2 regions of the Pseudoalteromonas sp. SaAl2 genome follow, and region 2 is predicted to be linked to the other one. Evidence: predicted binding sites of a transcription regulator. Region 2 holds the regulator's gene; the other holds the start of a gene.
The links. The regulator LexA, encoded in region 2, represses DNA repair genes until DNA is damaged. The targets are predictions, from matches to a motif close to TACTGTATNNNNATACAGTA.
Positions count from the first base shown of each region.

Region 1: recN (DNA repair protein RecN) is a predicted target of LexA. The motif match lies at 2,259-2,278, and genes of this name have one in related genera.

Region 1 covers NZ_CM129605.1:2,118,203-2,123,171, reverse strand. The annotation lists gene ACU8V8_RS10210 (hypothetical protein) at 98-520, opposite strand; gene recN (DNA repair protein RecN) at 562-2,235, opposite strand; gene ACU8V8_RS10200 (hypothetical protein) at 2,451-3,008, opposite strand; gene nadK (NAD(+) kinase) at 3,087-3,971, opposite strand; partial or broken gene ACU8V8_RS10190 (HrcA family transcriptional regulator) at 4,077-4,969, shown strand, end outside.
Region 2 covers NZ_CM129605.1:3,636,471-3,641,439, forward strand. The annotation lists gene ACU8V8_RS17185 (hypothetical protein) at 1-27, opposite strand, end outside; partial or broken gene ACU8V8_RS17190 (hypothetical protein) at 188-569, shown strand; gene ACU8V8_RS17195 (PaaI family thioesterase) at 566-1,009, opposite strand; gene ACU8V8_RS17200 (hypothetical protein) at 1,120-1,896, shown strand; gene lexA (transcriptional repressor LexA) at 1,991-2,608, shown strand; gene coxB (cytochrome c oxidase subunit II) at 3,019-4,161, shown strand; gene ctaD (cytochrome c oxidase subunit I) at 4,161-4,969, shown strand, end outside.

The DNA of each region.
Region 1 (4,969 bases), 1.5 Mb from region 2:
CACTCCGTGATTTTAATTTTTATTGAGTGTAAGCGGCGTTTTAATATGTGTCAATTTTGTAAATTAAATGTATTTATATTTTCCTGTACATAAAAGATTACAAAAAATTCTTTGCTCGATTATGTAGTTTTTGTTGTTTGTTGAGCGAGATAAAAGCAAATAACACCACGCTCATTTGCACTGTTAATGCAATTAAGGTACTCACTAAATTAAAGCGGCTTTGTGCACTGTTAGTGGTGTTTAGCTCGATTAACCATGCAAGCGCTAACATTAACACTAACGAGCCATGTAAAAAGCGTTGCAGATTGGCTTTAAACTTTAAATGTTTAAAAAAGCTAAAACCAAAGAGCAGTAAACTCAGTATTGGAGTGAGCAAAATACAAATAAATGACAACGTTATAAACGGCTGCCAATTTATGGCCGTGAGCGCGCTTGATTGTTGAATATAGTCTTTACAGCCGGTTAAAAGCACGAAGGCAAACGTGATCGCGCTAGTTTTGAGTGTGGTGTTATTTATCATTTTCGTCTATTCATTATGAGTTATTAAACAAAGTACTGAGCTTAACCGTGGGCAGAAATAAGCTCTTTAGCGTTTGCCCGGGCCATTTTGCTAATGTTATCGCCGGCGAGCAAGCGGGCAATTTCATCAATACGGCCATTTTTATTTAAACTTTGCATATGGGTAAACGTTTCGCCATCGGCGATTTCTTTGGCAACAAAAAACTGTTGATGCCCTGAACTTGCCACTTGAGGTAAGTGAGTAACGCAAATAACTTGGGTTGATTTACCCAGTTGACGTAATAATTTTCCTACCGCTGAGGCCGTTGGGCCAGAAATACCCACATCTACCTCATCAAAAATCAGGGTCGGTGTTGTCACTTTTTGCGCAATAATAACCTGTATCGCTAAGCTAATTCTCGATAACTCACCACCAGATGCTACTTTAGATAAAGGCTGTAGTGGTTGCCCAGGGTTGGTTGATACTAAAAATGCAATAGAGTCAAAACCAAGGCTATTAGGCGCACGCTCTGGCTCTTTTTTTAGGGCTATTTCAAATTGGCCATTCTCCATAGATAAGTTTGCCATACTAGCGCTGATCAAGGTGTTTAATGTCATTGCAGCTTGCAAGCGGCTTTCACTTAATTCATCAGCGGCATATTGATATGTACTAAGTGCGTCTTCAATTTCTTGTGCTAGCTGCTCGAGCCTGTCAGAGTTGTGGCTTATTGATTCAAGTTCTTGGCTAATTGATTGGTGAAAATCAACCAGCTCTTCAGGTTTAATATGATGTTTGCGAGCAAGATCCATGGCGCCACTTAAACGCTCTTCAACCTCAACTAAGCGGTTAGGGTCAAGCTCCGTTTGCTCGGCGTAGTTTCTGATTTCACGGCTTGCTTCTTCTACTTGAACAGCCGCCTCTTCTAATAAGGTAGCAACACTTGTTAAGCTAGCATCATAGTGGGCAAGCTCTGCAAAGCGTTGGGCGCTGTGTTGTAAAATAGAGCATGCGTTTTGCTCATCACTTTCATATAAGTGTTGTAGCTCACGCTGGCAAGATTCAAGAATTGTTTGACTGTGGCTTAACTTATGGTGCTCTGCTTCAATAGCGGTGAATTCACCTTGTTGCAGGGCAAATTCGTCTAATTCAGCGACTTGATATTCTAATAATTGTTTTTGCGCAGCTTGCTGTTGCTGGGCTTGTTCAAGCGCAGTGAACTCTTTTTGTAAACTTTGATAATGTCGATATTTACTTCGCACAGCATCAACAAGTTCAATATGCCCAGCATAAGCGTCTAGCAAATGCAGTTGATGATCCGCTTTCAATAAGTGCTGATGGGCATGTTGACCATGAATCGAAATAAGATGTTGGCCTAACTCTTTTAATTGAGCTGCCGTGACAGGGCTGCCATTAATATAACTTTTGCTGCGGCCATTTTTACAAATAACGCGGCGCAGCAAGCATTCCTTGTCATCATTGGATAGTAAATTTTGCTCTAGAAATTGAACTGCATTTGGTAATGCAGTGATATCAAATTGTGCGCAAATCTCTGCCCGCTCTGTGCCAGGGCGAACAGCTGAGGCCTCTGCGCGTTCTCCTAGGCATAAAGATAGGGCATCGATAGCAATCGATTTACCGGCACCTGTTTCACCGGTTATTGCTGTCATGCCACTGTGCCACTCAGTGCTCAGGTTGCTTACAATTGCGAAGTTTTTTATTTCTAATCCAATTAACATACTGTTTATCCATCCAGCCAATTAACTGTTAATTTATACAGTGTTTTGGTTTTTTGCAAATTAAATTTTTAAATTAATTCAAATTTTATATACATACTAGAAAGGGCAATGAACAGTGGAAGGGCTAAATGTGGCAGGAGAAACTGTAATAGGTAGTTGAGTAATATAGATAACTTTTAAATCATTAGTGCAGGGTGAATTGCTCACCCAACCCGTTATGCAATATTACTATGTATGCTGTTATTTTGTTCTGCTGAATTGTTGTTATTATCCGTTGTTGTTATGTAGTCATCGCCATTGCCGCTAAGCTCTGCTGACTCCAAGGTTTTTATAAGAGAAGGGAGAATTTCATAATAAAATGTACGGTTGTACTCAATACCGCCATACGGCAACTCGGCCACAAATAACGACAGTTGTTCTGATAACTGACCACGCTCACCGGTCACGTAGGTTTTTGCCAGTTCACTATTAACCGTGTTTATTAGTGAATCAACAATGCGCTCTAGGTATAGTAAGTTTTCATCTGTGTGTGGTTGCACAACAAAAAAGTTACTGGCAATCACCTGAATGCGGGCTATATATTTTGGTTTTATAATTTTTGCTGCGCAAAACTCATTTAACTTTGCTTTTAAATTATTCGTAACTTCAATCACTCGGTTGTTAAACTGTCGCTTTTCAGCTTCGCGTGCTTTGCGGCGATTATTTTCAATAACAAGGTAGGTACCTAATAATGTAATTAATAACAGCAAAGCTAAAAATACAACGTACGTCATATCGGCTTTATTTCCCATTTAAGGTATTTATATTGTTTTTTAATATTTTGCTCTAAAGTATGGGTAAGTGCAATAAAATTAATACAAACGACTACCCCAATTAAGCTTCGTTCGTAGAACGTGATAATAAGAGTAGTCTTTAGGATGAATTAATCTCAGTTTTTTATCCGCCTTTTTAATGACTACTTCATCGCCTGGGAGTACAGCTAAAACCACATGGCTGTCGCAACTGACTTGTAGACTGTCGGTATTTTCTAAGCTTAGCTTTAGTCGTACTTCGTTATCGGCATCAACTACTAATGGGCGGCTTGAAAGGGTGTGCGGAAACATTGGTACTAATGAAATAGCGTTAAGTTCAGGTGTTAAAATTGGCCCACCGCCAGAAAGCGAATAAGCAGTTGAACCTGTTGGGGTGGATACAATAAGCCCATCAGAGCGTTGCGAAAATACAAATGCGTCGTTAATAAAAGCTTCAAATTCAATCATGTGAGCGACTTTATCAGCATGTAATACCGCTTCATTTACTGCTGAGTTGGCGCTTTTAAGCTCTTCATGGCGATACACCTCGACTTCAAGTAAAAAGCGGTTTTCTTCTATGTATTGGCCACTAAGTACTTGTTCAAGGCTGGCTTCAAAACCTTCAGGGTTTAAATCTGTCAGGAATCCTAAGTTACCTCGGTTCACACCAATCACGGCAACATTAAATCGCGCCAATACGCGTGCTGCGCCAAGCATATTACCATCACCACCAACCACGATGGCTAAATCAGCTCGCTCACCAAGTTCGATCAATTTGACAAGCTTATCTTTGGGTACTTCGGCAAGTTGATGCCCTGTGCGTTGCTCCACAATCACGTTAAACCCTAAGGCATTTAAAAATATATAGAGTCTTTGTAAGGTTGCAGCGGCGCCGTCGTGATTTGCTTTACCAATTAAGCCTATGGTTTTAAACGGTGATTCCATGATATTTACGCAATAAATTATGATATCGCTAGGGTAACTCAAAAATGATCGCTTTGAAAAGCTCAGAGTCTTGAAATAACTTCTCGTTGCCCCGATATACTCTATATGCAGCAAGATGTAGATACTATGAATTTAAATCCGCGAGATCAGCAAATATTTTCCGCCGTAATGAGTCTTTATTGTAATGGTGAAGGTTTACCTGTGGCTTCAAGCCGTATTGCTAAGCAAAAAGGCATGGCTGTATGCTCTGCAACGGTGCGTAATGCTATGTCACGCCTTGAAAAGGTCGGGCTGTTATATTCACCACATACTTCTGCGGGGCGCGTCCCAACAAATGCGGGATTTGATTATTGGCTAAGTGAGTTTTTTTCCGTTAACTGATATTGCTCAATATTGGCATCCCGCTCAGGCGCAATTGGTTGAGTTGGCGCATGGACTAAGTCAAAAATACCAAGTGTGTTGTTGTGTTGGCTTACCGCAAGTAAGCTCGCAACATGTATTTAGAGTAGAAGTGCTCGATTTTGATAGCAACGACTGGCTTATTTTATTACTCGATAGAGCAGGTCAAAGTCATAATATTTGTATTCACAAACCCAATGATGCTTCAGATACTGTGCGATACCAGTTCGCTACGTGGTTAAATACGGTATTTAGTCAACAAACCTTAATGGAAGGGTTGTATCGGATGCAGGCAATGGCCAATACTGCACCGCGTAATTGTCATGATTCATTAAATCAGTGGACGCGAGAATTGAGCCAAAAGCTGGGTTCAGACAATAGCATTGTAGTTGGTGAGAATTATCTGTATCGACAAATCGATTGCCAACAAAGTTTAAACATTGGCGTGTCGTTCTTAAATTTTGTAGAAGATAAGCTGGCTTTTAAAAATGGCGTATCTGTGCTTAATACAGATCAACTGCCATTTACAGATTGCGATGAATTAATGGTGATCAGTGTGCCGTATTTTCAGAATCAAGAATATCAAAGTCGATTTTGTG
Region 2 (4,969 bases):
TGCATGCTTGAAAATACGTTTGTTCATTACTTAATCATTTGTTGTTATTTTTCAGTGCGATATTTTATAGATTAGGGGGCTTTTGCCAATGTGGCAAATTGTCGCAGGTAATAGATGATTTGGTATATATACAAATTTAGGTTAAAGTTTGCGGTGTATTTAACATGGGTTAAGGGTAAAGCTACAAATGTCGGAAATTCAATTTTTAAACGTAGATCTAGAGCTTGAGTCTAAACAAGATATTAGTGCGCTAGTGGCTGACTTAAAAAAAAATTGCCACAGTTTTACATTATGACCACGATGAATATCGTCAATTAGCGCGTGTAGAAGCAAATATCGAGGTATCTACGCCGGATAAAGCAATTAATCACTTATGTGAGTTAATAGAGTCATGCTCACGTAATGCATTAAAACAGTGGCTGTCGTGTTCTCGGCGTACATTTGATATTGGCTTTGAGTCGGGTACTTCACCGAAATGTTTTAATCAAGCACTGCAAGCAGACACTCTGCTCAGAATATCTGCAATTGGTGCGGGTGTTGAAATAACGATTTACCCTATCGAAAGCTAATTTTTACGTTCAACCACTGCTGCGGTCATTCTTGATACGCAGCATAGCTCGTTGCGGCTATTTGTTATTTTAATTTCCCATACTGAAGTACGTCTGCCTAAATGAATAGGCTTTGCTATTGCGGTTAAAGTTCCATTGCGTGAAGCTTTTAAGTGATTGGCGTTGATTTCTTGGCCGACACAATAGAACTTAGTAAAATCAATCACAAAGTTTGCTGCATAACTGGCAACCGTTTCAGCAAGTACGACATTGGCACCGCCATGTACCATGCCCATAGGATTATGATGTTGAGGTATCGCGGGCATAGTGGCAACTAAGTAGTCATCACCAATCTCGCTAATTTCAATACCCATTGTTTTCATTAATGTACCTTGGCCGTTAATGCCCTCATCAAGTTGTTTACACTGTTCTAAGGTGATTGGTTGATACCAAATAGTCATGGAATGTCCTCAATTGAAAATTTAAAACCAGTCTACACTTTTGTACACTTTCCTACAGTTAAGATCATCAAAATAGCTAAAATGTACCTAATGTTACATTTTAGGAACGCATGATGAAAAAAGGAATAATGCTGTTAATTAGCTGCTTATCGTTATCCAGCTATGCAGATATCAATCATCAGATTGATCTCGGGTTCACGGATTTAAGTGGCTTGGATAAAGCATTTTTAGGTGCGAGATATCGTTATTTTAGTGATGACTTAAATGCTTTATCTGGCCCGCAGAACTTAAAGGCACATTTACATAGCGTGAGTAATGTCGCTATCGGCGGGTTTGCTAATGATAACCTGTATTACATAAATGCTGATGGCGCATATTACGCTGAAAATGGATTAATTCTATCCGGTGGTATCCAACATATAAATGACGATAGTAGTAATTGGCAATCAGATAGCTCTTTACTAAGTGCATCAATAGGTAATCAAGTAAACGATCAATTGCAAATTGGCTTAACTGCTTTTTATAGTCGGGTAGAAGAAACTCGCGTTTATTATCCAGGCGAGGAGCTAACTTCGGTAGAGTGGAGTTATGCGCCATACATTCGCTGGACTAAAATCAATCATAACCAAGGCTGGGATATAGAGGCAAAGCAATTGGCAGGGCGTTATCGCTTTATTCAAGGCCGGGCAAGCTATTATGTAAACCAAGGTTGGTCGGTTGCTTTAGTTGCTAACGTACATAACCGTGGCGATAGAAATGATAATTATGAGTTGCAAACACAGTACTGGTTTAATGAACATATAGCACTGAAGTTTGGTTTAGGCTCATCTTTGAAATCTGATGATGGTTTAAATAGCGCCACTTTATTGTTGAGTACCAGATGGTAATCAAGAAGGGTTAAAGGTAACTAATTTAAAATTTGCGATTTTTAAATAACTGTATATACTCACAGTTAAATGTACTGTATGGAAAACCAGTTGTATGCGCCCATTAACGAATCGTCAAGCTCAAATTCTTGAATTAATCAAAGTGTTTATCAAAGACACTGGTATGCCGCCTACGCGTGCTGAAATAGCCCAAACCTTGGGTTTTAAAAGTGCAAATGCTGCTGAAGAACACTTAAAAGCACTGGCTAAAAAAGGTGTTATTAAAATGAAGCCAGGCGCAAGCCGCGGTATTCAGCTGGTGGAAGAGGATGAACCCGAGCAACTAGGATTACCATTAATTGGCCGAGTAGCAGCTGGTGAACCAATACTTGCGCAACAGCATGTTGAAAGCCATTGCCAGATTGACCCTTTAATGTTCAAGCCTGCCGCTGATTTTTTATTGCGTGTACAGGGTATGAGTATGAAAGATATTGGCATTATGGATGGTGATTTACTTGCTGTGCATAAAACACAAGTTGCTGAAAACGGCCAAGTAGTTGTTGCGCGCGTTGATGATGATGTAACAGTAAAGCGCCTAGAAAAAGCCGGGCGTAAAGTTTTGTTGCACGCCGAAAATGAAGAGTTCTCAGCCATTGAAGTTGATTTAGAACATGAGTCTTTTAATATTGAAGGGCTTGCAGTCGGTGTGATCCGCAATGCAGATTGGATGTAAACCTATTTTGCACCAAATTGGTGATATTTGGTGCTTTCACTTTTATATTTTTATTTAACTGCTAGTTTTAGCACTTACCTGTAGCTACTAAACCCCTATACAAGCTAGGACTCTCCTGCTTTTAGCCATTTCTTTTCCCTCTTGAATTTAAAATAACGCGCTGATTTTGTATTGTTATTTTTGCACCAAAATAGAATTTTATTTGCACTAAAACTTGCTAATTGTTCATTTTTTAACTAATTGGTTAATACACTGTGTTAACGACAGATCTTTGGGGCCTTGCTGCAATTTATTGTTGCATGCGAAGAGACTAACTTAACCAGTTACAATAAAAATAACGAATTGGCGCGAAAAAAGCAGTGCCGCCTTTTCGCTTTGCGTTTAGCAATAGCATCAAAAGGAGCCGTCACATGGGTAAACTGAGCTCTACCTTGTGCCTTATATTATTTATGCTGCCGCAGCAATTATTGGCAAATAGCCAATTTAATATGCGCGAAGGTGTAACCGATATAAGTAATAATGTTTATCAACTGCACATGACAATTTTTATTATATGTTGTGTGATTGGGGTGATTGTATTTGCCGTTATGTTTTGGGCTTTAATACATCATCGCAAATCAAAAGGGGCTATACCAGCCCAATTCCATGAAAGCACTAAAGTTGAGATACTTTGGACTGCGATTCCGTTCGTCATCCTAATTGCAATGGCAGTGCCTGCGACAAAAACCTTAATTGCAATGGAAGATGCCAGTAAAGCTGATTTAACAATCAAAATTACTGGCTCGCAATGGAAATGGCATTATGAATATATGGGAGAAGACGTAGATTTTTACTCTATTTTATCAACACCGAGCGACCAAATTGGCAACCAGGCTGAAAAAACGGAAACCTACCTACTTGAAGTTGATAAACCTTTAGTTTTACCAATCAATAAAAAAATTCGCTTTTTAATGACCTCAGATGACGTTATTCACTCGTGGTGGGTGCCTGACTTTGCTGTTAAAAAAGATGCCAACCCTGGGTTTATTAATGAAACATGGACCAAAATTAACGAAGAGGGTATTTACCGTGGCCAGTGTGCCGAACTATGCGGTAAAGACCATGGCTTTATGCCTGTGGTTGTAGAGGCAAAGTCTGAGCAAGATTTTGTTAATTGGTTAGCCGATGCCAAGCAAGCTAAACAAAAGGCGGCTGCCGCAGATGCAGCATTGATGGACCAAACCTTATCTAAAGAAGAGTTAATGACCTTAGGTGAACAAGTCTATATGGCCAGTTGTGCAGCGTGCCATCAGCCTACCGGTATGGGGTTGTCTGGTGTTTTCCCTGCCCTAAAAGGTAGCCCTGTGGTATTGGGTGATGTTAATGAGCATATTGACGTTGTGGTTCATGGCCGCCCAGGCACAGCAATGCAGGCATTTGTAAAACAACTATCGATAAAACAACTTGCGGCGGTCGTGACCTATAAGCGTAATGCATGGGGTAATGACACGGGCGATGTGGTTCAACCTAGCCAAATTCAGGCTTTGATTGATGCAACTGCGGAGGCTAAGTAATGAGTAGCATAACAGACGAAAATAATAACGGCGCTGCGCATCACGATGCTGGACATCATCACGGTGCAACTGGGTTTAAGCGTTGGCTGTTTACGACTAACCATAAAGATATCGGGAGCTTATATCTAATATTTTCACTGACCATGTTTTTGATCGGTGGTGCCATGGCGATGGTGATCCGTGCTGAATTATTTCAGCCAGGATTACAATTAGTTGACCCGCACTTTTTTAATCAAATGACCACAGTCCATGGTTTGATAATGGTGTTTGGTGCTGTCATGCCGGCATTTACTGGGCTGGCAAACTGGATGATACCCCTGATGATTGGTGCGCCAGACATGGCATTACCGCGAATGAATAACTGGAGCTTCTGGATTCTACCATTTGCGTTTTTGATTCTATTAGCATCACTATTTATGCCAGGTGGTGGCCCCGCTTTTGGTTGGACTTTTTATGCCCCGCTGTCTACGACTTACAGTAATGACAACACGGCTTTATTTGTATTCGCCGTTCACATTATGGGCATTAGTTCCATTATGGGGGCAATCAATGTGATTGTTACCATAGTGAATATGCGCGCCCCTGGTATGTCTTGGATGAAGTTACCGTTGTTTGTATGGACGTGGCTTATTACTGCGTTTTTACTGATTGCAGTTATGCCTGTTTTAGCTGGCGCTGTGACCATGGTACTAACAGATAAATACTTTGCCACTAGCTTTTTTGATGCTGCGGGTGGTGGTGATCCGGTGATGTTTCAGCATATATTCTGGTTTTTTGGTCACCCTGAAGTGTACATAATGATCTTACC